DNA from 2 places in the Virgibacillus natechei genome. Region 1 is predicted to be linked to the other one. Evidence: a T-box and tRNA genes for the amino acid it is inferred to sense, from the RefSeq annotation. Region 1 holds a T-box; the other holds one or more tRNA genes.
What was found. A T-box is a leader RNA that pairs with one kind of tRNA and senses whether it is charged. The one in region 1 lies ahead of pheS (phenylalanine--tRNA ligase subunit alpha), so its partner is inferred to be a tRNA-Phe.

Region 1 (16,273 bases):
AATTCTCGCTCTTTATACAACGGATTGGTTTGTACAACTATTGCTCCAGCCATAAGTGTTGCATAGTAACTAATAACTGCTTGGGGGGAATTGGGTAACATGACAGCAACTTTATCTCCTTTACGTAACCCCAAGGATTGCATGTAGTTAGCCATTTTTTTAGATTGTGAATAAAGCTCTTGGAAACTTAGTTCTTTCCCTTCAAAATAAAGCGCTTTCTTTTCACCGTAACGTTCAGCACTTTCCTCCAAAAAAGCATGCAATGACTTCTCCTCATAGTCAATCGTGGTCGGTATTTCCGGTGGATAATGCGATTGCCAATTTTTCACTTGTTCCATAATGATTCCTCCTTCTATATTATATTATACACTTATTATAACGATTAATTTCTATTTTTTGAAATTTTAGCTTCTTTTTTAAGAAAAACAATATTATACCAAGTACACAATTCCAATTACCACAAATAAAAACGCCACGATGAAGCAAATTTTAATTAATGTTTCCAATGTATTCTCCCCTTAAATAACAAGACAATGATACCCCGTACACAAGTTGTACAGTGTATCATTATCCCAAATTGAAATCTGGCAATTAATGAAATTCAATAATAGTTACACCACTTCCACCCTCACCCGAGGATCCAGCTCTTGATGCTCTAATACTTGGATGTTTGTTTACAAACTCCTGCACACCTTTTCGTAGTGCGCCAGTTCCTTTGCCGTGAATAATGGAAACCTTTGAATATCCAGCAAGCAGTGTATCATCGATATATTTTTCCAATTTAAATAATGCATTTTCAAAGCGTTCGCCCCGTAAATCCAGTTCTGTTTTCACATGGGTATTTGAACCTTTAATCGTCGCTACTGGTTTTTCAACTTTTTCTTTTTGCTTCTCAACGAGTTGGAGATCCTTATGCTTTACTTTAACTTTCATCATCCCAACCTGTACGAGATATTCCTTCTCACTAACTTTTTCCAGCACGGTCCCTATTTGATTTACCTTTAACAATTTAACTTCATCACCTAAAGTTATTTCTACATTCGTTAGGCTTGGCTTATGTTTATGGGTATCCTTAGCTTGTTTGCTGGATAGATTAGGAACGGCATCTTCCAGCATTTTCTTCGCTTCGATCCATTCATGTTCTTTTAATTGTGTATTGGTTTTCATTGAACGAACTTCATCAACGATTAATTCTGCCTCTTCACGAGCTTTAGTCAGTGCCTTCTCTGCTTTTTCTTCTGCTTTCTTATATAAATCTTCCCGCTTTTGCTCAAACTGTTTCCAATACTTACGAATATCATCCCTTAGATTTTCACTCTCGAGTAAAATTTGATGCGCTTCCTGGTAATCTTTCTCTGCATCCAATTGAGACTTTTCCAAAGAGGCGATCATATTTTCAACACTTGTTGAATCTACACCTACATGATCTTTAGCCTGTTCAATAACAACATCACTTAAACCCAAACGTTTGGATATTTCAAAAGCATTACTTCTCCCTGGAACGCCTATCAATAAACGGTAGGTTGGTTTAAGTGTTTCGATATCAAACTCGACAGATGCGTTCACAACGTTCTCCCTGTTGTATCCATAGGCTTTCAGTTCAGGGTAGTGCGTAGTAGCTAATATAATGGCATTCCTCGATACGGTTTCATCCAAAATCGACATCGCCAACGCAGCACCTTCTTGTGGATCAGTGCCGGCACCCAGCTCATCAAATAATACAAGTGTTTTATGGTCGACATGTTCTAAAATATCGACAATATTTGTCATATGAGAAGAGAATGTACTTAAGTCCTGTTCAATCGACTGCTCATCCCCAATGTCTGCAAACACATTTTCAAATACAGCCATTTCACATCCATCTAATGCAGGGATTTGTAAACCAGATTGAGTCATTAATGTACATAATCCTACCATTTTTAAGGTAACTGTTTTCCCGCCTGTATTTGGTCCTGTAATGACAATTGACGTATATGCTTCTCCTATTTCCACATCATTTGCAACTACTTCATCCATTGAAATCAACGGATGCCGTGCTTGTTTCATTTTAATAATACCTTTATCATTCATTTTTGGCATTGCAGCTTTCATTTGCTGTCCAAGCTTGGCACGAGCAAACATGAAATCAATCTTGCCTAATACCATAACATTCTCATGTAAAAATGTTTCCTCGCTTGCTATGAGTTCACTTATTTCCTGTAAAATTTGTTCAATTTCCTGTTTTTCTTTTATCCTAGCTTCTTGTAATTGGTTATTAAGGTCCACGACAGCTTTAGGTTCCATAAATAAAGTTTGGCCTGAAGCTGACTGATCGTGAACAATTCCTCCAATAGAACCACGATGCTCTTGTTTAACAGGTAGTACATATCGTTCATTTCTTATGGTGATGATAGAATCTGATAGCATGCTGCTGTTTGATTTTGTATAACTATCCAGTTTGTCACGCACTCTACTTTCAAATGTACGAATGGAGGAACGAATACTACGAAGTTTTTGAGAAGCACTATCCATCACATGACCATGATCGTCAATACAGCTTTTGATATACTTTTCCAAATCCTTTAACGGGGAGATTTGCATGACAAGACCTCTTAGAATTGGGATCTCTTCCTCTTCGTCCATATCCTCAATAAAACGTTTGACTTGTCTTCCACCATAAATTGTATTGGCAACATCAAGGGCTTCCCCTGTACCCAAAACACCACCTATCTGGCTTCTTGTAAGACTCGCTCTAATATCGGAAATTCCACCTAATGGTATAGTGAAGTTCATGCGCACAATTTGCGCAGCTTCGTCGGTTTCCTTTTGCAATTCTTGAACTTCCGTTATGTCCGTAGATGGTTTTAGTTTAGAGGACAAGTCTTTGCCTAAAGAAGTTGCTGCCTGGTTATTTAATTGCTCAATTATCTTTTGGAATTCCAGTACACGGAGAATTCTATCGTTCATACCTACATACTCCTTTTATTTATGAAACTCTGACTAACCCTAAATTCTAGACCTCTACTCTGTCAATAATACTTTTCTAGTTACTTATTACGGTTAAAGTAATCAATAAGTTTTTCTTTTGACCATGTATTCATTATCGTTTCTTTTTGCAGCCAGCCTTTTCTTGCAGTCCCAACACCATATTTCATATGGTCAAGCATCTCGTAACTATGAGCATCTGTATTCACCGCTAATGTAACACCCAATTCTTGAGCTTTACGCGCCCATTCTGAAGAGATATCTAACCTATTAGGGTTTGCATTAATTTCAAGTGCCGTTTCTGTTTCCTTTGCTCGTTGCATTAATTTTTCTAAATCAACATTATAACCATCACGTCGTCCGATCAATCGGCCAGTTGGATGAGCAATGATGGATACATATGGATTGTCAAGTGCTGCATATAATCGATCCATGATTTTATCTTGGCTCTGATTAAAACTCGAGTGGATAGCTCCGATTACAATATCCATTTCCCGTAGAAATTCAGTTGAAAAATCAAGGTTTCCGTCTGGTAAAATATCCATTTCTACACCGGAAAATATATGAATATCCTGATACGTTTCATTTAATTTAGCTATTTCCTCACGTTGTCTTCGCAGTCTCGTCTCATCCAATCCGCCTGCAACCCGTAAATACTTAGAGTGGTCTGTAATTGCCATAAATTCATACCCCATATGACGTACCTGATTCACCATTTCTTCTAATGACTGTGCGCCATCACTCCAAGTTGTGTGCATATGTAAATCACCACGAATGTCACCTAATTCTATAAGCGGCATATTTTTCTCAAATGCTTCCACCTCTCCTGTATTCTCCCTCACTTCCGGAGGAATATAGGTTAATCCAAAGTGATTGTAAAATTCTTTTTCTGTGGAGAAGGTCATAACCGTATTGGATTCTTCAATTTCGATTCCATACTCATTTATTTTTTCTCCACGCGCTTTAGCGAGTTGTCGCATTGCAACATTATGATCCTTTGAGCCAGTAAAATGATGAAGCGTGGAAGCAAATTCACTACTGGTAACAAGTCGGAAGTCCACATTAATATCATAAATATCATCTAGAATGATCGATACTTTTGTGTCCCCTTTTGCAATAACTTCCTTTACATGATCCATCTCCAATAGAGTGTCCCGGACTTTCTGAGGTTGTTTCGTTGCAATGATGAAATCAATATCTTTAATCGTTTCGCGCATTCTACGTAGACTTCCAGCACGAGAGTAGTTTTCCACTTCAGCAATATGATGTATATATGTTTCAATCTTTTCTGCAATTGGAAGCATTAAAGCAATTGGTAAACGCTCCGGACGTTTTCCTGATTCTTCCAGAGCTGTTATTATTTTCTCTACCGACTTTTTACCAAATCCTGCTAGTTTCTCTACTTCCCCATTTTCACATACTGTTTTTAATGTCTCTCTATCTGTAACGTTAAGTTCTTGATACAATTTAGCTAATTTTTTTCCACCTAAACCAGGAAGTTCAAGTAATGGTAGCAAGCCTTTAGGAATTTCTTGTTCCAATTCTTGCAACGTTTCGGATGTTCCCGTTTGGATATACGCTTCGATTACAGTACTGGTTCCTTTTCCGATTCCCTTTAATTTCGTAAAATCATCGATGCGCTCCAATGAGCGGTCATCTCTTTCAAGCGCTTGGGCTGCATTTCGATAGGCAGAAATTTTAAACGGGCTTTCCCCTTTTAGTTCCTGATAAACTGCTATTTTTTCGAGTAGTTTAATAACATCTTTTTTATTTATAGTCATCTCGTTTTCACCTGCTTTATTAGTATCTGCTTATCCTTTTAAGAGAGACGGACTCGACGAAGGTAAATACAATTTGTACAACACATACAAATGTCTCTCCTACATTGATTCAACCTCATTAAAAAGGATTAATTCTAGTTATTAAATAAGTTGGGCACATGTGTAAACCATAAATCAGTTATTTTATCTGAAAAATATGGTGTGTTCTCTATTATAAATAATGCTATAAATGAATTATTTATCCATGATTGTATTCCTTCAACAGGGGTTAAAGCAAGGATGTAAAGAACAATGAAAAGAATAAGGTAAATTTCTAAAAAACCTAAAACTGCACCCAGTATTTTATTAATAGATTTTAACACAGGTAAATATGCTACGAAGTCGAGCATTGAAGCTATAATTTGTAATAATATTTTAACAGCAAAGAAAATGATGGCAAAAGCAATTGCATTGTAAAATCCGCTTTCGAGTGGGAGGGATTGAAGGAATTCAGCCCATGCACTGTCATTGGATATCTGTGGGTATGGTATCCACAGTGAAATCCGTTCTCCAAGAACATCGTAGTAGAGAACAGCAACAATGAATGCTACAACAAAACCGACTAAATGAAATAATTGTAAAATGAACCCTCTTCGTAAACCAATTAAAAAACCCAAAATCAGTAATACGATTAAAATTAAATCAAACATACTTTATTTATCCTCTTTCCTATTTAACGAACCTGCCAATTTAGCATAGTCCTCTTTAAGTTTTAAATAATCATTCATTGTATTGACAGCAGTAAGAACAGCAAGTTTCGTTGTATCAAGATTTTCATTCTTTTCTTGAATGTCCCTCATTTTTTGGTCTACCAAACTTGCAACCATTTCTACGTGGCTTGCAGATTCTTCGCCAATTATTGTGTAAGATTTATTGTGTATCTCTACTGTCACGCGTTTTTTATTGTTATGAGCCACACTGGTATCCTCCTGCCTGAGAAAAATTGTTCACCTAATAATAACATGAAGTGAAGCAATTAGGAAATTAGGAAGCATATGGCTTCTAACCCCTAATTTATCACAGTTTAACGGGTAGTAAAACTACTCCCACCTCAAAAATGGAGTAAGACGAAAATTTCAGGTGGGAGTTAACTGCCCGTATAAGCCCGATTGGTTCAACTAATATTCAGTGGGGAGAACAAAACCTCCACTGAATGAAGTTTCACTTTATGTTTTTATCATTTCAATATTAAAGGTGTTTTTCTATCGTTTATATATTCGAATGGACAAAAGCACGTGCATATTTATAGAAAAACGATACGGTCCCTAAAGGCCGTATCGTTTTTCATCTATTATTATGATCGAACATGTGCATTAAATTTAGTATTTACGGTCTCTATAATTTTTTGATAGGATTCTTCTACTTCATGGTCTTTCAATGTTTTATCAGGGTGCTGATAGAGTAAGCTATAAGCGATCGATTTCTTACCTTCGGCTAAATTATCACCTTGATAAACATCAAAAATTTGCACGTTTTTCACAAGTGGTGCCCCTATTTCTTCGATCGTAGACTTTACTTCACCTGCTACTACATGATCATCTAAGGTGAAAGCAATATCTCGTGTAACAGATGGATATTTTGGTATTTGATTATAGCTTGGCTCATTGTTGTAAGCTGCAAATACCTCCTCCATGTTCACATCAAACACATACGTTTCTTTTACATTCCTATTTTTCGCCTGGATTGGATGTAATTGGCCAACGAAGCCAATGGTTTTATTATGAACAACTACTGTTGCACATCTGCCAGGATGCATTTTAGGAAGCTTTGCTTGTTCAAATGTAACCGGAATGTTTAGATAATCAAATAACCCTTCTACGATTCCTTTCACAACATAAAAATCTACTTCCTTCTTCTCTTGTTGCCATTGGTGTTCCAGCCACTTTCCTGTTAATGCTCCGGCTAATCGTAAGTGTTCGTCTGGTTGTTCTGTTACCTCTTTTTCATTTGAAATAAATATGGAACCAAGTTCGTAATAGCTCAGGTCTATTTGATTTCTGGCCTGATTATAAGCTAATGTGCTTAATAATTCCGGCAATATGCTTAAACGCAGATATTTATGATCCTCACTCATTGGCATTGCTAGTTCAACAGGTTTCGGATCTTTAGCCTTAATTTCTGGACTGATTAATGTTGAAATATAATGCTTGTTTGTTAAAGAATATGTCATCGTTTCCATCAGCCCGACGCTTTGCAGATAGTTTTTCACATTTCGCTTTAATTGTTGACGCTCAGTTAGCGATCCGGCATGTGATGCTCCCATTGGCAATGTGAATGGTAAATTATCATACCCATAAATCCGGGCAACTTCTTCTAACATATCTTCAAATATCTTAATATCCTGACGCCGTGTAGGTGCATAGACGATAAAGTCTTTATCATTCTGCCTGAAATTGAAACGGAGCTTATTTAAAATATGGACGATTTCTACGGTTGAAATTGCTGTTCCCAGTCGGTTGTTAATTTCATCCACATTCATTTCTACTGTTTTTTCTGTATAATTCAGTTGATCAATTTCAACAGCGTTTCCAAGAACTTCTCCTTCGGCATATTGCTGTAACAACTGGCAGGCTCTAAGTCCCGCAGCCTTCACACGGTTAGGATCAATACCTTTTTCAAAACGGCTACTCGATTCACTGCGTAACCCCGTATCTTGCACTGTTTTTCGTACAGCAGTTGGTGCAAAATAGGCCGCTTCCAATAAAACAGTTGTGGTTTCTTCCGTTACTTCAGTACTTGCTCCCCCCATCACACCAGCTAGCGCAATAGGATCATTTCCATCCGTTATCACAAGGTGATCTTTTGATAAAATTCGTTCTTTTTCATCTAGTGTAACTAGCTTTTCTCCTTGCTTAGCTGTTCGCACCAGTATTTTTTCAGATTGAAGTCGATCGTAATCAAAAGCATGTAACGGTTGTCCGTATTCAAGTAATACATAATTTGTAATATCAACAACATTGTTGATCGGACGAATCCCGGAAGCCATCAAATAGTTAGCAATCCATGGTGGGGAAGGTTTTATTACAAGATTTTTAATCATAAATGCGCCATAATACGGATTCAAATCAGTATCTTCGATCTCTACATTAATGTACGCGTTCGCGTCCTCGTCACTTACTTCCACATCTTCATCCGGCAGGAGAATCGGTTTATCTAAAATTGCAGCTACTTCATAAGCGACACCCAGCATAGACAAACTGTCAGCCCGGTTTGGGGTTAAATCAAATTCCAGTACAGCATCATCCAAATTTAATAATGGACTAACACTTTCACCGATGATGGCATCGTCAGGAAGAACAACGATTCCATCTGTGATATCTTTTGGCAGGTATTGTTCTTTCAGTCCTAGTTCTTGCATGGAACAAATCATACCATTTGATTCCACACCACGTAATTTCGTTTTTTTGATTTTAAAATTTCCAGGTAAAACAGAACCAGGCTGAGCGACAGCTACCTTTTGGCCTTGCATGATATTTGGAGCTCCGCATATGATTTGTAGTTTTTCTTCACCAACATCGACGCTGCAAAGGCTTAGCTTATCCGCATTAGGGTGTCTTTCACAGGTTTCGACATAACCAATAACCACGTCGTTGCTTTTTTCAGCTATATATTCAATTCCATCTACTTCAATCCCGGATTTAGTGATTTTTTCAGCCAGTTCCTCTGGGGTTAGATTTCCTAAATCAACATAATTTCTTAACCAGTTTAATGATACGAACATCGTCATTTACCTCCTACGCATTATGATACTGTTTTAAAAATCGTTTATCGTTCGTATAAAATTGGCGAATATCATCCACACCATATTTCAACATAGCAATACGATCAGGGCCCATACCAAACGCAAATCCACTATATATTTCGGGATCATATCCAGCCATTTCCAAGACATTTGGATGAACCATTCCGCCACCTAAAATTTCAATCCAACCCGTTTTTTTACATATGGAACAACCTGCTCCTTCACAAACCTTGCATGAAATATCCATCTCAACGGAAGGCTCTGTAAATGGGAAAAAGCTTGGTCGCAGCCTTATTTCACGGTCCTCTCCAAACATTTTCTTTGCGAATACATCTAATATTCCTTTCAAGTCACTCATGCGGACATTCTTATCGACATAAAGGCCTTCGATTTGTGTGAATTGATGAGAATGTGTCGCATCATCCGTGTCACGTCTGTAAACTTTTCCAGGACAAATCATTTTCACAGAACTATCACCATCATAGCCAAGCATGGTTCTTGCTTGTACTGGAGACGTATGTGTACGTAATAACAAATCATTTGTAATGTAAAATGTATCATGCATATCTCTTGCAGGGTGCCCTTCTGGTAAATTTAATGCTTCGAAATTAAAATAATCCGTTTCTACTTCAGGACCTTCCCTTACCTCAAATCCCATTCCAATAAATAAATCCTCTATCTCTTCAATGATGTTTGTTAATAAATGTGGTCCACCTACTTGTACAGGTCGTCCAGGTAACGTAACATCAATCGCCTCTGTTTCCAATTGTTTTTCCAGTGCTTCTGATTCAAGTTTGTCGTTTTTCTCATCCAGCGCATCCGTGATCGTCTCTCTTACACGGTTGGCAATTTCACCAACTACGGGCCGTTCTTCTGCAGGTAGCTTTCCCATCCCTCTTAATACGCTAGTTAAAGAACCTTTTTTTCCTAAATATGTAACTTTAATAGCTTGAAGCTCTTTCATTTCTTGGGAATTATCTATACTTTCCAGTGCTTCTTTTTGAATTGCTTCTAATTGATCTTTCATCTAAAATTACCTCCTTCATATAAAAAAAGCCTAATCCCTAGAAAAGGGACGAGGCTTTTATTCGCGGTACCACCCTTGTTGACACATATATGTATCCAACTCAAAAAATGATAACGGATTAAACATCCGGAACACCTTTACTCCCTTTGTGTAAGGTCCAAGTGTCAGCTCCAGAGTGAAATAATAACATTTAATACGACGGAAATACTCTCAGTCCAGGTATTTCCTCCCTTTCTCGCTGCTAATTGCTATTTGGCTCTTTCAAGGCTTTATTACTATTAATATATATTATAAGTATTTTACTTGTAGCTTGCAACCATTTTTACGTGGTACATTAAAATACCTGCTGCCACACTCACATTAAGGGACTCGGCTTTTCCATATATTGGAATATTAACAATAGTGTCTGCTAGTTGTAATAATTCACTTTGAACTCCCGCACCTTCATTCCCGACAATTAATGCTACCTTTTCAGAGACCTCCACTTCATTATAGCTCCGTGCATTCATAAGTGCAGTAGCCCATACATTAAATCCATTCTTCTTTAATTGAACGATTTCTTCTTGAAGATTTGCTTGATAAATTGGAATATGAAAAATAGATCCTTGTGTTGAACGGATTACTTTATCATTATACAAATCAACGGTTTCATTACCTAAGACAATTCCACTAAATCCACTGGCATCAGCGGTTCTAATGATTGTTCCCAAATTTCCAGGATCCTGTACCGAATCAATCAGAAGCATATGATTACCAGTCCACTTATCAGGGAAATGTATACCCACAACTGCAGCTATTCCCTGTGGGGTTTTTGTTTGAGATATATGTTGAAAAACATGATCGCTTACCACTTCAATAGAGAATTCCGTGCTCCAATCTGGTAATTCAATCGTATCTTGAACAATAATCTCCAGAATCGTCCAATCACTATCCTTAGCTTCTTCAAGTAAATGAAGACCTTCAATGAGAAACGTTCCTGAATCCGTACGCTCTTTTCTTTTATGTAACTTACGCCACGCCTTGACCTTATTATTTTTCACTGATGTAATCATATTTTTTTCAGTCCTATCCATTATTTCTACTATGATCATACATATTTTGACTAGTAGCGGTCAAACTATCCTTAGAAGAATTTAATAAAAGAGGTGAAGCAAATGGATCTAAATTTACGAAAAGCAATTCTATCCAATATTTCTACAAATGATCAAGATCAACTGGAAGCCACCATCTCAGAAGCAATTCAAGATGGAGAAGAGAAAATGCTGCCAGGACTAGGGGTTATGTTTGAATTAATCTGGAAACAATCAGCTGATCAGGACAAACAAGAAATGGTGGATGCATTAGAACAAGGTGTCAAACAAGCTGTAGACACAGAATAATAAAGTAAAAGAGATAGATGCTATTATGCATCTGTCTCTTTTGAAAAAACCTCAGCTGCCGCCTCATTTTTCCAGAGGCTAGAAGTCAGGGGGCGGATTGGTAGAAATCGGCGCAATAGCCGATTTCACTATCTAAACCTTCTAGCCGAATAAGTAATGATCTCTTATCTTTTTAGAAAATCCGTATAATTTTGCATCTGCTAAAGAAAACAAGATACATATTGCTTTTATAAATCCCTAAGGGTAAAATAGATTTATGCTCTAAAAGGGAGATTTTTATATGGAAATAAGAAATTTACAGCAAATAGTCCAAAACAAAACGACGTCTCATTTAACACCTACTGATTCATCCACCCAGCAATCCCCGTTTATCAGCACATTTGAACAAATGTTTCAGCAAAAATTAAGCGAGACGAGAGCACGTAGTAGTATACCAATGCAGCAGCATAATTTTGGAAGCAGTGTCGAAAATACATATCCATTTTATAATACTACAGGAATTGCAAACCCTGTATCCCCAACGCAATTTGATAACAATATTACTCAATCAGCCAGAAAGTATGGTATTGACGAGAAGCTCATTCATTCTGTTATTGAGGCAGAATCCAATTATAATGCAAATGCCAAAAGCCATGCTGGGGCAGAAGGGTTGATGCAATTAATGCCTGAAACAGCAAAAGGACTCGGAGTTACCAATTCGTTTGATCCAGGGCAAAATATAGATGGTGGTACAAAATATTTAAGTCAAATGCTAAATCGTTATAATGGTAACGTTAAATTATCCCTAGCTGCATATAACGCAGGACCAGGAAATGTGGATAAATACCAGGGAATCCCACCATTTGATGAAACACAGAATTATGTACAAAAAGTGATGAATTCATACCAAGCATAGCAAAGGCTGTCCAAAGGACAGCCTTTACTTTATGCCAGGGCAAGGAGGTAGGTATTTCCGCAGCGGGGTAAAAGTATCATCCTTCATTTCAAGTTCGTCTTTTATATCAACTCCGAAAATTTAAAAGCCACCATACTTACGAGAAACGCTTTAAGCTAAAATCAATTCTTTTACTGTATCAGCATCCAATTGTTTAATCGTTTCTACAATTAACTTCACCGCATTTTCAAAGTCATCACGATGTAAAATTGCTGCATGTGAGTGAATATAACGTGTTGCAATCGTTATCGATAATGATGGAACCCCGTTTGCCGTCAAATGAATGGCACCTGAATCTGTTCCACCTGCCGCAATCGAGGCATATTGATACGGAATATCGTGCTCATCAGCAGTATTCACTACGAAGTCACGTACACCTTTATGCGAAATCATTGATGCATCATATAGAATAATTTGAGGACCATCCCCTAATTTGCTGTCCGCATCCTTATCAGAAATACCAGGCGTGTCACCAGCGATACCTACATCTACCCCAAAACCAACATCTGGTTCAATGGCATGTGCAGAAGTACGCGCACCACGTAGTCCAACCTCTTCCTGGATCGTTCCCACACCATACACAATGTTTGGATGATTAACACCTTTAAGCTGTTTTAACACTTCAATCGCAATCGCAATACCAATTCTGTTATCCCAGGCTTTTGCCAATAACATTTTTTCATTTTTTAATGGTGTAAATTCAAAATAGGGAACAATAGAATGACCTGGTTTGATTCCAAATTCTTTCGCTTCATCCTTACTTGACGCACCGATATCAATAAACATTTCTTTAATATCAACCGGTTTCTTACGCGCCTCTGCTGAGAGGACATGTGGTGGCTTTGAGCCTATAACACCAGTCACATCTCCATTATCACCCATAATGGTCACACGCTGTGCTAACATTACTTGATTCCACCAGCCACCGACTGTTTGAAAATAAACAAATCCTTTATCGTCTATTCGAGTTACCATAAACCCTATTTCATCCAAGTGTCCAGCAACCATAATCTTCGGGCCATTTTCATCACCTGTTTTTTTAGCAATCAAACTGCCTAGATTATCTGTAAAAATTTCATCAGCATATGGTTTGATATAACGTTTCATCACATCTCTTGCTTCTTTTTCGTTTCCTGGAATACCTCTTGCATCTGTTAAATCTTTAAGCATTGTAAGCGTTTCATCCATTTTTGTCATATGTAATTTACTCCTTCCATTAGTATCCGTAACAAGTATAACTGCTTTAATCAAAATAATAAAATATTTAGGCTAATTAACTTAATAGCCTTGATTTTGTCGATCATAATTTACTTCATTTTTCTTCAAATATGCGCTTTGTATATCGGCCTCTGTGAATCCAAGCAATGCTCCTAGCTGCAAATATGCTTCAAATAAGTTTATATAAGTTGCTTGCGTTGGTTTTTGTTTAAACGTTACACAAGCTTCAAATACACGGTTAAATTGTTCGGTTTCAGAATGAGTGATTTCCTTCAATTGCCTGCTATCATAACGAAATCCTTTGTCTATCCCTAATGACAGAATAAAGTGGACCCCGTCAACGTATTCCTCTAATATTACACTTTTTTCATTTCGTGGTTTGTTACTCCAAAATTTAAATGTTCTTGTCTCATTTGCTAATTCACCGAGCTCTACCAATAATGCAAGATATTTTTCTTGGAAAACGTCCTTCTCCAATAAATCATGTTTTGTTTCAATATACTTGTCCAATTGCGCTTGCATCGAAAACAATGCTTTCCAGTCCAATTAAATTCCTCCATTTCATTTTTAGCAAACCACAAGTGCTTTCTAAGAATCTCTTTAACGAATGCCACGGTTTCTAATGATTGTACCACGATTTATCTGGGAATAGTGAAACTAATTACCGGATTAAATCGTATAATAGTATAACAAACTACATGGAGGGTTGGATATGGTTATTATCCTGTTTAGAATCTTAATTGTTATAGCACTAGCTCTCCTCGTCTATACATTGATTCAATATCTCCGAAATCCACAAAGACAATTACGTATGGCTAAAGAATCAAACGACTTCTTCTTTTTGGACGAACCAAATAATGCCAAGAAGAATTTTCAATTCGTCTACAAAGGTTGTTTTTTTGAAGGGGTTAAATACCTTGGTACTACAGAAGATTCATTTGAAGTGGTCGACATTCATGTTACCGTAGATGATCCGTTAGAATTACGGGGACTAACACGAGAAGATTTATATTTTTTAGAGAAAGAAATACTCATCCGCTATCACCATGCCAAAATAGAATGGAAACATCCAATCAATCAATTACTGCTTACAGGTATGGAATAAAAAAATCACTCGTCATTATTTAAATTGACGAGTGTTTGCTTTTTATACCAACTTGAAAAAATTCCTGCCAGTTAATTATAATTTCTTTTCTTCTCAAGATATAAATAAATGGGAGTAATGCCGTTAGAAATACGAAGATGTGAAATGGGGTTAAATTAGATATCCAGCCTCCTATTGACGTGTATACAAAGGCTAAGGGAATATTGGATAATAAAGATGATTTCGTGTAATCCTTAAAATTTGCGGAGATCTCAATTAAGCATAAGGATAAAAGATGAAAATGGATAAACGGTACAAGACGAAGTAGCGTGATTTGTGATGTCGTTAATTCAGAATTCTGACCTATCATTTTCTTTTTAACACGTACCAGTTTATTAAATGATTTCGGCATCCACGTTATAATGAAATAGAAAATAATACTAGATAACGTAATACCAATAATGGAATACAGCGTTCCTGCCACAGCTCCAAACAAAATACCACCGGAAATACATATAAAAACAACAGGAAGAAAAAACAATGGCCGTAATAAATGAAAACTAATGAACAGGATTGGGGCGAATAATCCACCAGTTTCAATGAAAGCCATTAAATAATTTCCAAAAAGCTCCATCATCTACCTCCCCTTCCAGAGCCGAACATGAAGCTCTACTAGTACATGTATATGACAATAGACGAGCCTTTATGACATGAAAAAGAATAGGTATGCAATTCCTGTACAATGGATAATGATCAACATTGGTACTCCAACTACAAACGAACGATGTTTCGTTTTATGGCGAAACATTTTCATTCCCATATAGGATCCAAATGATCCACCAAGAATAGATAATATCCAAAAGGTTCGCTCAGGAATACGAAACTGCTGTTTTTTTGCCTTCTGCTTATCCATTCCCATTAAGAAAAAGGTTATGGCACTTACACCTAGAATATAAATCACGATAGTATTCGCCTCGTTCATCTTGCTATCCCCTTTATTAGAAAATCAGCTTATCTCCAAGCCTTCAGGCAACTCACCATATTCAGCTAGTTAAGTAGCAGGAAAATCTTTCTGCTTTCTGCTAAAAAACGACCAAATCCAACTTAGAAAGGATTTGGTCGTTCAAATTAAATTTATTTAATCGCGTCTTTAGCTTTCGTTGCTAATTGAGCAAATGCTTGTTCGTCATTAATAGCAAGATCTGATAACATTTTACGGTTAATGTCGATACCTGCTACTTTCAACCCGTGCATTAACTTGCTATATGAAAGATCATTCAAACGAGCTGCAGCATTAATACGCGTAATCCATAATTTACGGAAATCACGTTTTTTCTGTCTGCGGTCACGATATGCATACATACCTGATTTCATTACTTGTTGTTTTGCTGTTTTAAATAACGCATGCTTTGAACCATAATATCCTTTGGCTAATTTAAGAACGCGTTTACGACGTTGACGTGTTACTGTTCCACCTTTTACACGTGGCATAATAGTTCCCTCCTAAAATACATATAGAAATCGTTAATTATATAATACCGAGCTTACCTTATTTATAAGGTAGCATTGTTTTGATACGTCTGTAGTCCCCTGCTGAAACTACTGTACTCTTGCGAAGCTTACGTTTCTGTTTTTGAGATTTATTTGCAAACATATGACTTGTGAATGCGTGTGAACGTTTAAGTTTACCAGTGCCGGTTTTTCTGAAACGTTTTTGAGAACCTTTATGAGATTTCATTTTAGGCATAGTGAGTTCCTCCTTGTAATTGTAACTAATTATTTTTCTTTTAACGGAGCGACCATCATAAACATATTACGGCCTTCCATTTTTGGTTTGGATTCAATCGTTGCTACATCCTTAACTTGTTCAGCAAAACGATCCAAAACCTCTCGACCCAAATCCTTGTGTGTAATAGCACGTCCACGGAATCGAACTGCTGCTTTTACTTTATCGCCATTATCAAGAAATTTTCTAGCATTCTTTAATTTCGTATCAAAATCATGTTGGCCAATACCTGGAGTGAATCGAACTTCTTTGACATTGATAACTTTTTGCTTCTTCCGTGCTTCTTTCTCTTTCTTTTGCTGTTCAAAACGATATTTAC
Region 2 (16,273 bases), 1.2 Mb from region 1:
GTCTGATTATAGCGGGAAGCATGTCGTATTATATTTTTATCCCAAAGACATGACGCCTGGCTGTACGACAGAGGCATGTGATTTCCGAGATCACCATGAAAGTTTCGGAGAATTAGATGCAGTTATTATCGGGATAAGCCCGGATCCTGCCTCCAGCCATCAGAAATTTATTGATAAGCATGACTTGCCATTTGAGCTTCTAGCAGACGAAGACCATAAAGTGGCAGAGGATTTTGATGTATGGAAGCTGAAGAAAAACTTTGGCAAAGAATATTATGGAATCGAGCGTTCTACTTTCATTCTGGATAAGGAAGGACAGCTGCAAAAGGAATTTCGTAAAGTTAAGGTTAAAGGGCATGTGGAGGAAGCGTTGGAATTTATAAAAGAAACATATAATTAAAATGAGGCAGTCCTATGTGGGCTGTCTTTTTTACAGATACAGGTTAAAACTTTCCTATTTTCATAAGGGTGCAGTAACACTTATGAAAAGAACCTTGTTAATAGATAAATTATTCTATTGTTATATAAACTAGCTTTTTAGAATAGGATATAGTACGAGCTTTACCTATTGCTATTAAAAAGCGGGGTGTTTTATATGGAATTACAGGAAAACGTAAAGTCGAGAGTTGAGGCTAAGAAAATTGCCACACAGCCAAGTAAAATGTATTTTTTTATAAAACGATTGGTAGATATCACTGTAAGCTTTATGCTACTTCTATTGTTAACGCCATTTTTTCTGTTTATCAGTTATAAGATTAATAAAAAAGAGGGAAGGCCTGTATTTTACCGTGAAAGGAGAGCTGGTAGGAATAGTCGTGCATATATAATGTGGAGATTTCGTACGATGACGAATCCATCACGTGTTATCTGTGCATTACCACCACATCCAAAACCGGAATCATGGAAAGATGGAGTTCCAGACACATTTAAATTTCATAGAAATACCAATGTTACGGTAACGTCAACGGGAGCCTGGATTCGAAAATATAAACTTCATAAACTGCCACAATTATGGAATGTATTAAAAGGAAACATGAGTTTAATTGGGCCAAAATCAGAACTACCGGAGATTGTCGACTATTATAACGACTATCAAATGCGGAGATTGAAGGTAAAACCTGGAATGACTGGTTATGCCCAAGTAGCTGGGGATTTAACACATAATGAAAAAGTTAATCATGATATTTATTATATACAGAACTGTTCCATTCGGATGGATGTTCATGTTTTAATGCGTACTATTAAAATACTTCTACCTTTCTAGTGTTCAACAAAACAAAAATCCTTTAATATAGAAGGGAGAATGAGGGAGGTAGTATAGGTGATTTTATTTTCTGCAAAAATTTCTCGCAAACATCACGAAACATTAATGGAAAACCATCCAACCCAAGCTTTTTTATTTTGTAATAACATGGAAGAGGCTAAAGCTTATATAAAGAAAGCTGAAATACTAGTCACATACGGTGGAGATCTTACTCCTGAATTAATTGGACAGGCTCAGAAATTAAAGTGGATTATGGTTATGTCTGCAGGTATTGATCAAATGCCGTTTCAAGCGATTGAAGAAAGAGGAATCCTTGTGACAAATGTAAAAGGGATTCATAAAGTTCCGATGGCAGAGTATGCTATATCCATGTTGCTACAAGTTTACCGTGAAGCAAAAGTATTAAGTCAAAGTGAAAAAGAGCATTACTGGAATAGCGCTGCACGTATGCAGGAGATAACCGAAAAGACAATCCTGATAGCAGGAGCAGGTTCAATCGGTCAAGAAGTTGCGCGCTTGGCAAAAGCCTTTCGTATGAAAACAATAGGCGTATCCAAAAGCGGCAAGCCTGTAGATTATTTTGATGAAAACCATACTACAACGAATCTGGACAAGCTCCTTCCTGAGTCAGACATTGTTGTATCCGTTCTTCCACGTACAAAAGAAACGCAAGGGCTTTTTACATATGAACAGTTTTCTAAGCTTCCAAATCATGCCGTCTTTTTGAATATGGGACGTGGAGATGTTTTAATCGAAGGTGATTTACTGAAAGCGTTACAGGAAAAAAAGATTGCACACGCCATTTTAGATGTTTTTGAAGAGGAACCGTTACCGGAGGAACATCCATTCTGGCAGGAGGAAAGTGTAACCATCACACCTCACATATCAGGGGTTTCACGTCACTATACGAGGCGTGGCTTGGAAATTTTTGGGGAAAATCTTCAACGCTTTTTAGAGGGAAAAGAGCAGTATGTAAATAAAATTGATGTGACTAAGGGGTATTAATGATGTGTATTTATCCACGATCAGTGGTAAAGGACAAACATGATTAAATCACGGAAACTTGCTGATGAGCTTGAGAATATGCTTGTTGTTTCCTATATAAATAAATCGATTAATTGAGGAATTCATGATTTGTATTGTGTTACGAGTTATAAAATTAGTCATTCAATAATATACTTATATTGACATGGTGGTAATATAACAGGTAAACTAATTATAAACACTATTATTTAATAATGAAGTTAGATTTAAATAAATTATTGAAAGAGAGGTGGTTGACCGTGTCTGAACAACAATTAGAACAAGCGATTGATACATTAAGGGACTCAGGCGTCCGGATCACACCACAACGTCATGCTGTTCTTGAATATCTTTTAAAAGCACCAGTTCATCCAACAGCGGATGAAATTTATAAAGCACTTGAAGGGAAATTTCCTAATATGAGTGTTGCAACTGTTTATAATAATCTGCGTGTCTTACGTGAAATTGGCCTTGTTCGTGAATTAACTTACGGTGATTCCTCAAGCAGATTTGATAGTAATACAACAGATCATTATCACATTATATGTGATAAGTGTGGCAAAATTGTCGATTTCCACTATCCGGTGTTAGATGAAGTGGAATCATTGGCAGAACAGGTGACAGGTTTTGACGTTAGCCACCATCGTATGGAGATTTATGGTAAGTGTGAGAAATGTCAAGAAACCGCAACTCCAACTCCAAGTCACTAACATCGTTAAAGAAAAACCCACATGCAGACTGGTGCATGTGGGTTTTCCAGTATATAACTATAAATTTAGGTTAGAAATTACGGTTCTTTGATTAATTGTACATGCACCCATTCTCTAACACTATTTATAAGCCAGATATTTGAAGGTTCCGCGATCTCATCAAGCGTGATTTTTCTTTCTGTAATAACCCTGTCTTTTAGCAGCCTATCTCGATAGGTCCCAGCAAGTAAACCACTTTCAACGGGTGGAGTGTATAATTGATTGTTGATTTCCACTACGATATTTCCTGTTGTGAATTCCGTTAGTTCCCTGTCTTCATTCCACAATAATATATCGAAAACATCAGGATGTTGATGTAGTATCTTCGTATATACGGATCGATTTGTTGTTTTATGGTAGAGGAATATATTTTGTTTATCTATTGGAACGTTTGCAATGGTGACAGGAACTTGATTTTCAAAGGGTGAAGCTTCACTTCCTTCTATAGTAGGTTCACCTTTATCGTTTACGAGAAGACGCACTTTCAAGAAACTATTTTTTTCGTTTTGCGCATAATTCAGCAGTTTCTCTCTTATGAAATGAATATCTATATCAAAATTAAAATAAGCTGCGGAACTCTTTAAACGTTTCATATGTTCTTCAAGTACCAAATATCGCCCATTAACAAGTCCCAATGACTCTAATAATTCAAAGCCAGTATTCGTTGTGTTTACTATCGCTGCTTTCGTTAAAACTTCTTCATATTCTTCTTCATCTGTTGAATCCCAAGTAATTCCACCACCAACACCATATTGTGCTTCATTCGTTTGGTTATTAATCACCACTGTTCGAATTGGAACATTAAAAATGGCTTCCTGCTCAGGGGTAATGAAACCAATGGTACCGCAATACACCTCCCGCGCTGAATCCTCTAATTCATTGATAATATTCATGGTGCTTATTTTAGGGGCGCCTGTAATGGAACCACATGGAAACAAGGCCTTGAATATATCCGGTAGTTGTTTATCATCAGAAACTTCTGCAGTTACCGTTGACGTCATTTGATAGACGGTAGGGTATTTTTCAATTGCAAAAAGTTCTGGTACTTTTATCGTGCCTGGTTTGGCGATCATGCCTAAGTCATTGCGTAGTAAATCAACAATCATTACATTTTCTGCGCGGTTTTTCTCAGATCTATAGAGCCAATCACGATTAGATTTATCTTCTGCTGGTGTTTTACCGCGGGCAACCGTTCCTTTCATTGGCTTCGTCGTGATGTCCCCGTCCTTTATGCGAAAGAATAGCTCTGGAGAAGCGGATAAAATTGTAAAGTCTCCAATATCAAGGTAAGCACTGTAATTGGCTGATTGAGCCTGGGCCAATCGATTATAGTAAGCAACAGTGTCTCCTTCGAACGTTGCTTGCATTCTTATCGTGTAGTTCACTTGATATGTATCACCTTGTCCAATACATTGTTTAATTGTATTTATAGCGTTGTTGTATGTATCAAGGCTCGTCTGCGGAAACCACTCTGTTGTATAAAATGTCTTGGAGCTTTGTAGTTCCTTTTGGACAGGTTTCTCGAAAATACCAAACCAAAGCAATGGCATTTTTGGGTCGTCATTTACTTTATATGCAGAATCAAAAGCTGGTGCGGTCTCATAGGAAAGGTAGCCGGCAGCATAATACCCGTTATCTACAGCAGCTTGCACACTTCGTAAGGCAGGAAGAACTTCTTCAATCGTTGTTGCGACAATATGTTCAACTGGATTATTAAATTGCAATGGCTTCTTTTGACCAAGATAATCCATGTAATTAAAGTAAAGTAGTGGATCCAATTGGTTTCATTCCTTTCACTTGAAAAAATTCGTAACAATGGAAGTCTATCTTTCGTTAAGGTAGATCTTGGATGTGTTTTGAACCTTCTATTTGTTTTATCGCAGTTTAACGGACGTCCAATCATGAATGGAAACTTGACCAATAATGATGAAAATGGTTTCCGTTCATATATAGGATGTATATTAGCATTCGATATTTCTAATAGAAGTATCGGCACCTACCAAGCTCCAGACTTACGACGCCCAAATGTTTTCGACGGGGTGAGCATTCACCTACAGTCCCAATGGTCTTCGATGGGATGAGCATTCACACGCAGTCCCAATGATCTTCGATGGGACGAGCGTTCACGCGCAGTCCCAAAGGTCTTCGATGGGGCGAGCATTCACGCACAGTCCCAGGACATGCAAAAAATCCGTCGATGGGACGGATTAGGATTTTGTGTTATTTTCTTTTGCTTTTTTCTTGTAACTTCGTTTATTGTATTTTGTATCTAATTCTTCACCTTCTAAGTCTTTGTCTAGTGTTAGTGGCTGTTTACAATGCATACATGCATCAACACGGCCTAACATTTTGGTTGGTTTCTCGCAACTTGGGCAAACGATCGGTACTGCCCGTAAGGATAATGTTCCAATCCAAACATAAACAACACAACTAAAGACTATCGCCAAAAGCCCTAAGATAAAGAATATTGCCATTAACCACTCAGTGCTTCTAGTTAAAAGTCCACCATACATTAATAGAATACCTGCAAAAATTAAAATTAATGCAAAAGAACGTATTTTATTTATTTTACTTGAATTGATTGAACCTTGCTGCGCCATGGTTGTCCTCCTTAATTCTTTCATAGGTAGTATAGCATATTTTTATTAAAATATCGTACTAAAAAAGGAACTTAACGTACATATATCATATCAAAAAAATTGTAACGTGAATATGAGGGAACTGTGGATAAGGAAAATTCCCTGAAACCAATATATCAAGAATGAAATAAAAACATTAGGCGTTTTCCTTTAGCGGCTACCAAGTTCTAATAATGGTCAGAGAAGCCTGATGCATGATGGGGTTGCAGAAAGAACAGTAGAACAGCACATCATAACAGCGGGATTTCCTTTAGAATGGACTGATACAGAGTAATAATGTATGAGAAGGGAATTCAATTGGGATAAATTCATAGAAATTCATAGAAATTTAAAGGAATAGTATAGAGGTTTTCTTATATAACACCATATTTTGAACAAACACCATCAATTAAGTTTGTACTGGAAAAAATAAAGGTGTAGACTATTCTAACGTAAGTATCTAGTGATAAGGAATAAAGGATGATATTGTATCAGGTTCCTATGTTAGAAGATATATGTTGTATTCCAATTCAATAATCTAATTATAAAATGAACAACTTGATTGATCGTTTTGATGAGATGAAAAAATGAAGGTAGAAAAATGTCGGATACTTGTTGACTTTATAAATTAACCATGATACATTTAATTCCGTCGCAAAAAATCGATTGTTTATTTAACGATTTGTGGCGTAAGTCTTAATTGCATTCATAAAGTAAGAGATTTTTTATTCTCTTAGATCTGCAAAAGAAAAATTAAATTACTTATTGACTTTAATAAGTCAGCATGGTAAATTAATAAAGTCGCATTTTTGAGAAGCGGCACAAAATCAAATCTTAAAAAACACTTCAAAAAAGTTATTGACTTATAGAAGTGGGCATGATAAGATGAAGAGGTTGCTATTTTAAAGTAATCACTGAAATTTGCTCCTTGAAAACTGAACAAAACAACCAGTATGTCAAGAAGAACAGGTTACTGTTTTTCACATGTCAGAAGAGGTAAGTGAATGTCCGGATTTTATGAATTCGACAAAAACAAATTTCTTTTGCGCATGAAAGGAAGAAAGCTAAGACAATTGATGAGATTGACGGTGTCGATCTTATTCAAACTTTTTTGGAGAGTTTGATCTTGGCTCAGGACGAACGCTGGCGGCGTGCCTAATACATGCAAGTCGAGCGCGTGAAGCAGATGGAATCCTTCGGGAGGAAATCTGTGGACCGAGCGGCGGACGGGTGAGTAACACGTGGGCAACCTACCTGTAAGATTGGGATAACTCGCGGAAACGCGAGCTAATACCGAATGACACTTTTTATCTCCTGATGAGAAGTTAAAAGGCGGCTTTTAGCTGTCACTTACAGATGGGCCCGCGGCGCATTAGTTAGTTGGTGAGGTAAAGGCTCACCAAGGCGACGATGCGTAGCCGACCTGAGAGGGTGATCGGCCACACTGGGACTGAGACACGGCCCAGACTCCTACGGGAGGCAGCAGTAGGGAATCATCCGCAATGGACGAAAGTCTGACGGTGCAACGCCGCGTGAGTGATGAAGGTTCTCGGATCGTAAAACTCTGTTGTTAGGGAAGAACAAGTACCGTTTGAATAAGGCGGTACCTTGACGGTACCTAACCAGAAAGCCCCGGCTAACTACGTGCCAGCAGCCGCGGTAATACGTAGGGGGCAAGCGTTGTCCGGAATTATTGGGCGTAAAGCGCTCGCAGGCGGTCTTTTAAGTCTGATGTGAAATCTTGCGGCTTAACCGTGAGCGGTCATTGGAAACTGGAGGACTTGAGTACAGAAGAGGAGAGTGGAATTCCACGTGTAGCGGTGAAATGCGTAGAGATGTGGAGGAACACCAGTGGCGAAGGCGACTCTCTGGTCTGTAACTGACGCTGAGGAGCGAAAGCGTGGGGAGCGAACAGGATTAGATACCCTGGTAGTCCACGCCGTAAACGATGAGTGCTAGGTGTTAGGGGGTTTCCGCCCCTTAGTGCTGAAGTTAACGCATTAAGCACTCCGCCTGGGGAGTACGGCCGCAAGGCTGAAACTCAAAAGAATTGACGGGGGCCCGCACAAGCGGTGGAGCATGTGGTTTAATTCGAAGCAACGCGAAGAACCTTACCAGGTCTTGACATCCTCTGCAACCGGTAGAGATACCGGGTTCCCTTCGGGGACAGAGTGACAGGTGGTGCATGGTTGTCGTCAGCTCGTGTCGTGAGATGTTGGGTTAAGTCCCGTAACGAGCGCAACCCTTAATCTTAGTTGCCAGCATTAAGTTGGGCACTCTAAGGTGACTGCCGGTGACAAACCGGAGGAAGGTGGGGATGACGTCAAATCATCATGCCCCTTATGACCTGGGCTACACACGTGCTACAATGGATGGAACAAAGGGCAGCGAAGCCGCAAGGTGTAGCAAATCCCATAAAACCATTCTCAGTTCGGATTGCAGGCTGCAACTCGCCTGCATGAAGCCGGAATCGCTAGTAATCGCGGATCAGCATGCCGCGGTGAATACGTTCCCGGGCCTTGTACACACCGCCCGTCACACCACGAGAGTTAGCAACACCCGAAGTCGGTGAGGTAACACGTTTACGTGAGCCAGCCGCCGAAGGTGGGGCCAATGATTGGGGTGAAGTCGTAACAAGGTAGCCGTATCGGAAGGTGCGGCTGGATCACCTCCTTTCTAAGGATAAATAGAAGGAACGCTTCAGAGGTACCCTAACGGGTTCTCTGAGGTCAGGGGCATACATGGTTGTTTGGTTCAGTTTTGAGGGATGTAAATCTCTCATTTTGTTATTTTGTACCTTGAAAACTAAATAAGAGTAATCAACGACATCAAATTAAATTGTACGTTCTTTTGAATGAAAACAAGTAACTTAGTTAAGTGAAGAAGAGCGCACGGTGGATGCCTTGGTACGAGGAGCCGAAGAAGGACGGGACTAACGCCGATATGTCTCGGGGAGTTGTAAGTAAACATTGATCCGAGAATTTCCGAATGGGGGAACCCACTGTTCGTAATGGAACAGGACATTTATCTGAATACATAGGATAAATGAGGCAGACCCGGGGAACTGAAACATCTCATTACCCGGAGGAAGAGAAAGCAAATGCGATTTCCCAAGTAGCGGCGAGCGAAACGGAAACAGCCCAAACCAAAGAGCTTGCTCTTTGGGGTTGTAGGACATTCCATTGGAGTTACAAAGAAATGCGTTAGACGAATCGATCTGGAACGATCAGCCATAGAAGGTAAGAGCCCTGTAGTCGAAAAGGCATTTCCTCCGGAGTGTATCCTGAGTACGGCGGAACACGAGAAATTCCGTCGGAATCTGGGAGGACCATCTCCTAAGGCTAAATACTTCCTCGTGACCGATAGTGAACCAGTACCGTGAGGGAAAGGTGAAAAGCACCCCGGAAGGGGAGTGAAATAGAACCTGAAACCGTGCGCTTACAAGTAGTCGAAGCCCGTTAATGGGTGACGGCGTACCTTTTGTAGAATGGACCGGCGAGTTACGATTACATGCAAGGTTAAGTGGAAGACACGGAGCCGCAGCGAAAGCGAGTCTGAACAGGGCGTCTCTAGTATGTGGTCGTAGACCCGAAACCGTGTGATCTACCCATGTCCAGGGTGAAAGTCAGGTAACACTGACCGGAGGCCCGAACCCACGTATGTTGAAAAATGCGGGGATGAGGTGTGGGTAGGGGTGAAATGCCAATCGAACACGGAGATAGCTGGTTCTCTCCGAAATAGCTTTAGGGCTAGCCTCAAGGTTGATTGTACTGGAGGTAGAGCACTGATTGGACGAGGGGCCCTCACCGGGTTACCGAATTCAGTCAAACTCCGAATGCCAGCTACTTTGCCTTGGGAGTCAGACTATGGGTGATAAGGTTCATAGTCGAGAGGGAAACAGCCCAGACCGCCAGCTAAGGTCCCAAAGTATACGTTAAGTGGAAAAGGATGTGGAGTTGCCCAGACAACCAGGATGTTGGCTTAGAAGCAGCCATCATTTAAAGAGTGCGTAATAGCTCACTGGTCGAGTGACTCTGCGCCGAAAATGTACCGGGGCTAAACGTATCACCGAAGCTGCGGATTGTTCTAATGAACAATGGTAGGAGAGCGTTCCAAGTGCTGTGAAGTCAGACCGTGAGGACTGGTGGAGCGCTTGGAAGTGAGAATGCCGGTATGAGTAGCGAAAAAAGAGTGAGAATCTCTTTCACCGAAAGCCTAAGGTTTCCTGAGGAAGGCTCGTCCTCTCAGGGTTAGTCGGGACCTAAGCCGAGGCCGAAAGGCGTAGGCGATGGACAACAGGTAGATATTCCTGTACCACCTCGTGACTGTTTGAACGATGGGGGGACGCAGTAGGATAAGGAATGCGCACAGATGGAATAGTGCGCCCAAGCAGTGAGAAAGTCGAATAGGTAAATCCGTTCGGCAATTTCAAGCTGTGATGGGGAGGGAAATTGAGTACCGAAGTTCCCGATTTCACACTGCCAAGAAAATCCTCTAGTGAGGTCACAGGTGCCCGTACCGCAAACCGACACAGGTAGGCGAGGAGAGAATCCTAAGGTGAGCGGGAGAACTCTCGTTAAGGAACTCGGCAAAATGACCCCGTAACTTCGGGAGAAGGGGTGCTCACTCGTGAGTGAGCCGCAGTGAATAGGCCCAAGCGACTGTTTATCAAAAACACAGGTCTTTGCGAAGCCGAAAGGCGAAGTATAAGGGCTGACACCTGCCCGGTGCTGGAAGGTTAAGGGGAAGCGTTAGCTTTCGAGCGAAGCGCAGAACCGAAGCCCCAGTAAACGGCGGCCGTAACTATAACGGTCCTAAGGTAGCGAAATTCCTTGTCGGGTAAGTTCCGACCCGCACGAAAGGTGCAACGACTTGGGCACTGTCTCAACGAGAGACCCGGTGAAATTATACGATGTGTGAAGATGCACATTACCCGCGACAGGACGGAAAGACCCCGTGGAGCTTTACTGTAGCCTGATATTGAATGTTGGTATAGCTTGTACAGGATAGGTGGGAGCCTTGGAAACGTGAGCGCTAGCTTACGTGGAGGCATCCGTGGGATACCACCCTGGCTGTACGAACCTTCTAACCCAGGACCGTAATCCGGTTCGGAGACAGTTTCAGGCGGGCAGTTTGACTGGGGCGGTCGCCTCCTAAAAAGTAACGGAGGCGCCCAAAGGTTCCCTCAGAATGGTTGGAAATCATTCGTAGCGTGTAAAGGCACAAGGGAGCTTGACTGCGAGACCTACAAGTCGAGCAGGGACGAAAGTCGGGCTTAGTGATCCGGTGGTACCGCATGGAAGGGCCATCGCTCAACGGATAAAAGCTACCCCGGGGATAACAGGCTTATCTCCCCCAAGAGTTCACATCGACGGGGAGGTTTGGCACCTCGATGTCGGCTCATCGCATCCTGGGGCTGTAGTCGGTCCCAAGGGTTGGGCTGTTCGCCCATTAAAGCGGTACGCGAGCTGGGTTCAGAACGTCGTGAGACAGTTCGGTCCCTATCCGTCGTGGGCGTTGGAAGTTTGAGAGGAGCTGTCCTTAGTACGAGAGGACCGGGATGGACATACCGCTGGTGTACCAGTTGTTCCGCCAGGAGCATGGCTGGGTAGCTACGTATGGCAAGGATAAGTGCTGAAAGCATCTAAGCATGAAGCCCCCCTCAAGATGATACTTCCCATCACTTTAAGTGAGTAAGATCCCTCAGAGACGATGAGGTAGATAGGTTCGAGGTGGAAGCGTGGCGACACGTGCAGCTGACGAATACTAATCGATCGAGGACTTAACTAATTTCTTATTTGATCGGCGTTGATGATACTCTTATTTAGTTTTTAGGGTATAAATGGACAAAAACCCTTGCAATTTAGACAAAAAATGCATATAATAAAACTTGTCCTTATCATAAGGAAGTTCTGTAAAATGTTCACATCCAGTGAATAACACAGAATGACATCAGGTCTGGTGGTAATAGCGGAGAGGTCACACCTGTTCCCATGCCGAACACAGAAGTTAAGCTCTCCAGCGCTGATGGTAGTTGGGGCTTTGCCCCTGCAAGAGTAGGACGTCGCCAGGCAAATTCTATTTCATGGAATAATTTCTTAGCATGTTCATACATATATCTGATTAATTATTCTCGAATGAATTGCTCAAATTGATTATTCCACAGTAGCTCAGTGGTAGAGCTATCGGCTGTTAACCGATCGGTCGTAGGTTCGAATCCTACCTGTGGAGCCATGGAGAGCTGTCCGAGTGGCCGAAGGAGCACGATTGGAAATCGTGTAGGCCGTTCACGCGGCCTCGAGGGTTCGAATCCCTCGCTCTCCGCCACTTTTAATATATGATTGGCCCGTTGGTCAAGTGGTTAAGACACCGCCCTTTCACGGCGGTAACACGGGTTCGAATCCCGTACGGGTCACCAACTTTTAAATTATAAGACTTCTTTATAACCTATCTTATGTATTGGACATAAGACGGTAACGCATCATTTTCACTGGAGGATTAGCTCAGCTGGGAGAGCACTTGCCTTACAAGCAAGATGTCGCAGGTTCGAGCCCTGCATCCTCCACCATTACTAATTCATTATATCGCGGGGTGGAGCAGTCTGGCAGCTCGTTGGGCTCATAACCCAAAGGTCGCAGGTTCGAATCCTGCCCCCGCAACCAAAAAATTTCAGTTGACTACTATGAATGTGTATTTATGTTAATTGAAAATGATAGTGTACTTTAGTGCACAAAAAACATGGTCCGGTAGTTCAGTTGGTTAGAATGCCTGCCTGTCACGCAGGAGGTCGCGGGTTCGAGTCCCGTCCGGACCGCCATTTTATACAGAACTAATGTGTTGATTTATGATTAAATATTTACTGTTTCATCTGGCTCGGTAGCTCAGTCGGTAGAGCAACGGACTGAAAATCCGTGTGTCGGCGGTTCGATTCCGTCCCGAGCCACCACTTTTAATTAATTAGTAAGACATATATGGAGGGGTAGCGAAGTGGCTAAACGCGGCGGACTGTAAATCCGCTCCCTCAGGGTTCGGGAGTTCGAATCTCTCCCCCTCCACCATTTATGTTTAAATAAATACGTAGGGGTATAGTTTAACGGCAAAACGGAGGTCTCCAAAACCTTTGATGTGGGTTCGATTCCTACTACCCCTGCCATTTTTTTATATGGCGGTCGTGGCGAAGTGGTTAACGCACCGGATTGTGGCTCCGGCATTCGTGGGTTCAATCCCCACCGGTCGCCCCATAGAAATTGGGCTATAGCCAAGCGGTAAGGCATCGGGTTTTGATCCCGTGCATCCCAGGTTCGAATCCTGGTAGCCCAGCCACTTGCGGAAGTAGTTCAGTGGTAGAACACCACCTTGCCAAGGTGGGGGTCGCGGGTTCGAATCCCGTCTTCCGCTCCATTTTATTAATGGCGGTATAGCCAAGTGGTAAGGCAGAGGTCTGCAAAACCTTTATCACCGGTTCAAATCCGGTTACCGCCTCCATATATAATTATGCCGGTGTGGCGGAATTGGCAGACGCGCATGACTCAAAATCATGTTCCTTCTGGAGTGCCGGTTCGATCCCGGCCACCGGTATCAGTGTAACATATATATGGCGCTATCTATTCGACTAGGTAGTGTCTTTTTGTTTATAAAATTACGTAGAATGTACATATAATAGTCATGCAACCACGAACAACCATGACGAAGGCTTGACTTTCTTTCCTTATTTACTAGGAAGGATGCTTATTTTTGTGTCTAAACGGAGAAGTAATAATTTAAATCCGTAGGAAATTCGCATAGCAATCGAGTCATAAGAGTTAGAGACGTTGACTTACTACGAAGTGGTAAGGATTCAGCCAAACTGTAAATTTTTAAACAATCACTTTTGTACATATAATAGTGGATTAATGAAGGTCCAGGATATTGCTATAGCATGGTAATGATGGTGGGACGAGAAAGCGGGCAAGATGTCCCAGTTAGCTATATAGAATGGGACACTTTTCCTGTCCCTATGTCCCATAACCAAATTAATTGGTAAAATAAGAAAACTTTCTGTCCCGCAAACAAATATAAATGGAAAATGGGTTTCCGGGTTTGCTCCTGTGAAAATGCTGAAATTTTTACATGACTATCAGGGAGATTCGGACTGAGTATGTTTGGTAAATAGACATGCTCGCGGGTCCAACTAACAACTAAGGTGGATGTACATTGAAACTAAATAAAGCATTGCCAATACTTTTTATCATTATGTTCCTTGTCATGGTTGGCTTTGGGATCATTATACCTGTGCTTCCATTCTATGCAGAGGAACTGGGAGCATCGCCTACGGAACTTGGATTATTAATGGCTGTTTATTCCTTGATGCAGTTTATTTTTGCCCCAATGTGGGGACGTATTTCCGATCGTGTAGGCCGGAAGCCAGTAATCTTGATTGGTATTTTTGGATTGTCGCTATCCTTTTTCATGATGGCACTGTCTACACAGCTATGGGTGCTTTTTGTTGCGCGCTTTATCGGTGGTGTATTATCTGCTGCAAACATGCCGACAGTCATGGCTTATGTTGCGGATATCACAACAGAGGAAGATCGAGGCAAGGGAATGGGAATCGTAGGAGCAGCTACCGGGCTTGGTTTTATATTTGGTCCGGCGATTGGTGGAACATTTACGGACATTAGCTTGGATGCTCCGTTTTATATTGCAGGGATTGTATCGTTCGCTACTATGTTCCTAGTATTCTTTATTCTAAAAGAATCTATCCATCTATCAACAAGTGGAGCGGCTGCACAAAAAAAACTGTCATGGAGAAATGTTTTTCAAGGACCTTTATTCATGTTGTATTTTCTGCAATTTTTTATAACAGTATCATTAGCCGGTTTGGAAGCAACCTTTGCTTATTTTGCAGCGGAAAGGGCAGGGTTGGACGCCGTGTCGTTGGGTTACATATTTATGATTATGGGGCTTGCAAGTGCGGCTGTACAGGGATCTATGGGTGCATTGACAAAAAAATTCGGAGAAGTGCGTATTATACAGGCGGGAATTTTCATTTCTGCCCTAGGTTTTGCGCTTATTCTATTTACACAGAATTTTATCACTGCGGCCATATTTCTGTCCATATTTGGTGTTGGCAATGGGGTAATCCGGCCAAGTGTTTCCTCGCTGTTAACGAAAAAGTCAACTGTTGGGTACGGTATGGTGACGGGATCCTTGTCTTCATTTGATTCCTTGGGGAGAATCATTGGACCTGTGCTTGGAGGACTTTTGTATTCCGTTTTCATAGGATTGCCATACATATCGGGTATCATTCTTTCTTTGTTTGCCTTTGTCCTGTTTCGGACGGCCTTGGCAAAAACAAATCTCGCAGATAGGGGTACATAAAATAAATTCGGTGTTGCGGAATTACATCAAATCACCTTATAAACGTTTGGAGTTTTTTCTTCAGGCGTTTTAATTTGTTGTAAGTAATGGTAAAATTCTGATGATGGCAATAAATAATGGTTAACTGAAGTTTGTGTTGCTATGAGAGAAGTGGTTATTGCTTTTAAAGGATGTTGATTTAAAATGAGTATGTTACTGTAGGCTTTCGCTATCATTCTTCCTTTCTTAGGATTTTTGGTTTATGGCTAGTCCAAAATCGCAGGAGGAATTTAATTTCCATCCCTATTGCAATAATATTAATGCTGTCTGGTAGATTTTGGCAATCAATACGAAAAAAAACAGACAGAGCCTTCTCATTAGCTGTCGGCTCTTTATATAAATGATGGTTTGGAGTAAAGACGTGTTATAATTAGAGTTACTTCCCCCAATCATTTTAGCCTGCTGCACTTTATCTTTTGGATAAATGCAATAACAGGTTCTGCCGGATAGGAATATTCCACCTCGCGGCTAAGATGATCAACAATTTTTTTGCGTTCCATCTGACTCCTTACTATTCAATTTCCTCCAAAAACTGTATATCCTCTTTTGATAGACGTTCTCCGTTAATCTTCACATTCCCATCCAGCTTTACTTTTCCTTCCATCAATTCCTTATGGGACAGTACACACGGAATATCGTGCTTTACTGGTATTCCTTCATTGTCATAAAATATGTATCCTTCTTTTTCATCAAATATAAAAGAGTTGATTTTCATATTTGGTGTAATGAATAATGTCAATTTGTCATTTCCATTCCACATTATTTTTACAAGGATTTTCTTTTTTGTTTTCTTTTCAAGAAGCGTTTTTAAAGCACTAATTGAAACGATGTCATCCATGAGTACACCTCCTGACTGCGATACTCCACTTTGAATTAAAAAATTATCGTATAGATCATATTTTAACTGTTATTCCTTAAATTTAAAAATAAAAATCCTGCATTGTTCAACTGATTAACGGAGGAACGGCATGAAAAAAATATGCAGATCAAATTTCGCGGCACACATTATGATTTTGGCTATTATTAGGGAGAAATACTGAAAGGTTCCATTTTGATAAAAAATAGGGAGCAGCAATGGAAAGTGAGAAATGATCCAGCTAATCAGCTTTACTGCTTGAGTCAGAATAATAGACAACGCCCTGCTAATTATTTACGATAAAGAAAGGGAATACAAAAAGGTCTTATTAAATCTATTAGAAAGGGTGGATAAAGTGAAAGTT

Region 2: it has a tRNA-Phe gene. The T-box ahead of pheS (phenylalanine--tRNA ligase subunit alpha) is inferred to sense a tRNA for this amino acid. The anticodon was not compared.

What each region holds. Positions count from the first base shown of each region.
Region 1 covers NZ_CP110224.1:2,254,160-2,270,432, forward strand. Annotated here, with positions in the region: gene OLD84_RS11795 (long-chain-fatty-acid--CoA ligase) at 1-338, opposite strand, end outside; gene OLD84_RS11800 (endonuclease MutS2) at 592-2,946, opposite strand; gene polX (DNA polymerase/3'-5' exonuclease PolX) at 3,027-4,745, opposite strand; gene OLD84_RS11810 (CvpA family protein) at 4,880-5,434, opposite strand; gene zapA (cell division protein ZapA) at 5,438-5,701, opposite strand; gene pheT (phenylalanine--tRNA ligase subunit beta) at 6,079-8,505, opposite strand; gene pheS (phenylalanine--tRNA ligase subunit alpha) at 8,519-9,553, opposite strand; T-box leader at 9,595-9,827, opposite strand; gene OLD84_RS11830 (TrmH family RNA methyltransferase) at 9,853-10,605, opposite strand; gene sspI (small acid-soluble spore protein SspI) at 10,708-10,932, shown strand; gene OLD84_RS19330 (lytic transglycosylase domain-containing protein) at 11,213-11,827, shown strand; gene OLD84_RS11845 (M42 family metallopeptidase) at 11,978-13,063, opposite strand; gene OLD84_RS11850 (dUTP diphosphatase) at 13,145-13,630, opposite strand; gene OLD84_RS11855 (sigma-w pathway protein ysdB) at 13,797-14,189, shown strand; gene OLD84_RS11860 (TVP38/TMEM64 family protein) at 14,209-14,802, opposite strand; gene OLD84_RS11865 (DUF1294 domain-containing protein) at 14,872-15,150, opposite strand; gene rplT (50S ribosomal protein L20) at 15,303-15,659, opposite strand; gene rpmI (50S ribosomal protein L35) at 15,718-15,915, opposite strand; gene infC (translation initiation factor IF-3) at 15,945-16,273, opposite strand, start outside.
Region 2 covers NZ_CP110224.1:1,055,221-1,071,493, forward strand. Annotated here, with positions in the region: gene bcp (thioredoxin-dependent thiol peroxidase) at 1-400, shown strand, start outside; gene OLD84_RS05680 (sugar transferase) at 596-1,264, shown strand; gene OLD84_RS05685 (D-2-hydroxyacid dehydrogenase) at 1,322-2,269, shown strand; gene perR (peroxide-responsive transcriptional repressor PerR) at 2,548-2,997, shown strand; gene pabB (aminodeoxychorismate synthase component I) at 3,075-4,814, opposite strand; gene OLD84_RS05700 (YgzB family protein) at 5,244-5,636, opposite strand; rRNA gene OLD84_RS05705 (16S ribosomal RNA) at 6,763-8,330, shown strand; rRNA gene OLD84_RS05710 (23S ribosomal RNA) at 8,526-11,444, shown strand; rRNA gene rrf (5S ribosomal RNA) at 11,612-11,727, shown strand; tRNA gene OLD84_RS05720 (tRNA-Asn) at 11,814-11,888, shown strand; tRNA gene OLD84_RS05725 (tRNA-Ser) at 11,890-11,981, shown strand; tRNA gene OLD84_RS05730 (tRNA-Glu) at 11,998-12,072, shown strand; tRNA gene OLD84_RS05735 (tRNA-Val) at 12,147-12,222, shown strand; tRNA gene OLD84_RS05740 (tRNA-Met) at 12,240-12,316, shown strand; tRNA gene OLD84_RS05745 (tRNA-Asp) at 12,395-12,471, shown strand; tRNA gene OLD84_RS05750 (tRNA-Phe) at 12,525-12,600, shown strand; tRNA gene OLD84_RS05755 (tRNA-Tyr) at 12,628-12,712, shown strand; tRNA gene OLD84_RS05760 (tRNA-Trp) at 12,734-12,807, shown strand; tRNA gene OLD84_RS05765 (tRNA-His) at 12,820-12,895, shown strand; tRNA gene OLD84_RS05770 (tRNA-Gln) at 12,903-12,977, shown strand; tRNA gene OLD84_RS05775 (tRNA-Gly) at 12,981-13,055, shown strand; tRNA gene OLD84_RS05780 (tRNA-Cys) at 13,066-13,139, shown strand; tRNA gene OLD84_RS05785 (tRNA-Leu) at 13,151-13,232, shown strand; gene OLD84_RS05790 (MFS transporter) at 13,848-15,014, shown strand; gene OLD84_RS05795 (hypothetical protein) at 15,565-15,891, opposite strand; gene OLD84_RS05800 (SDR family oxidoreductase) at 16,265-16,273, shown strand, end outside.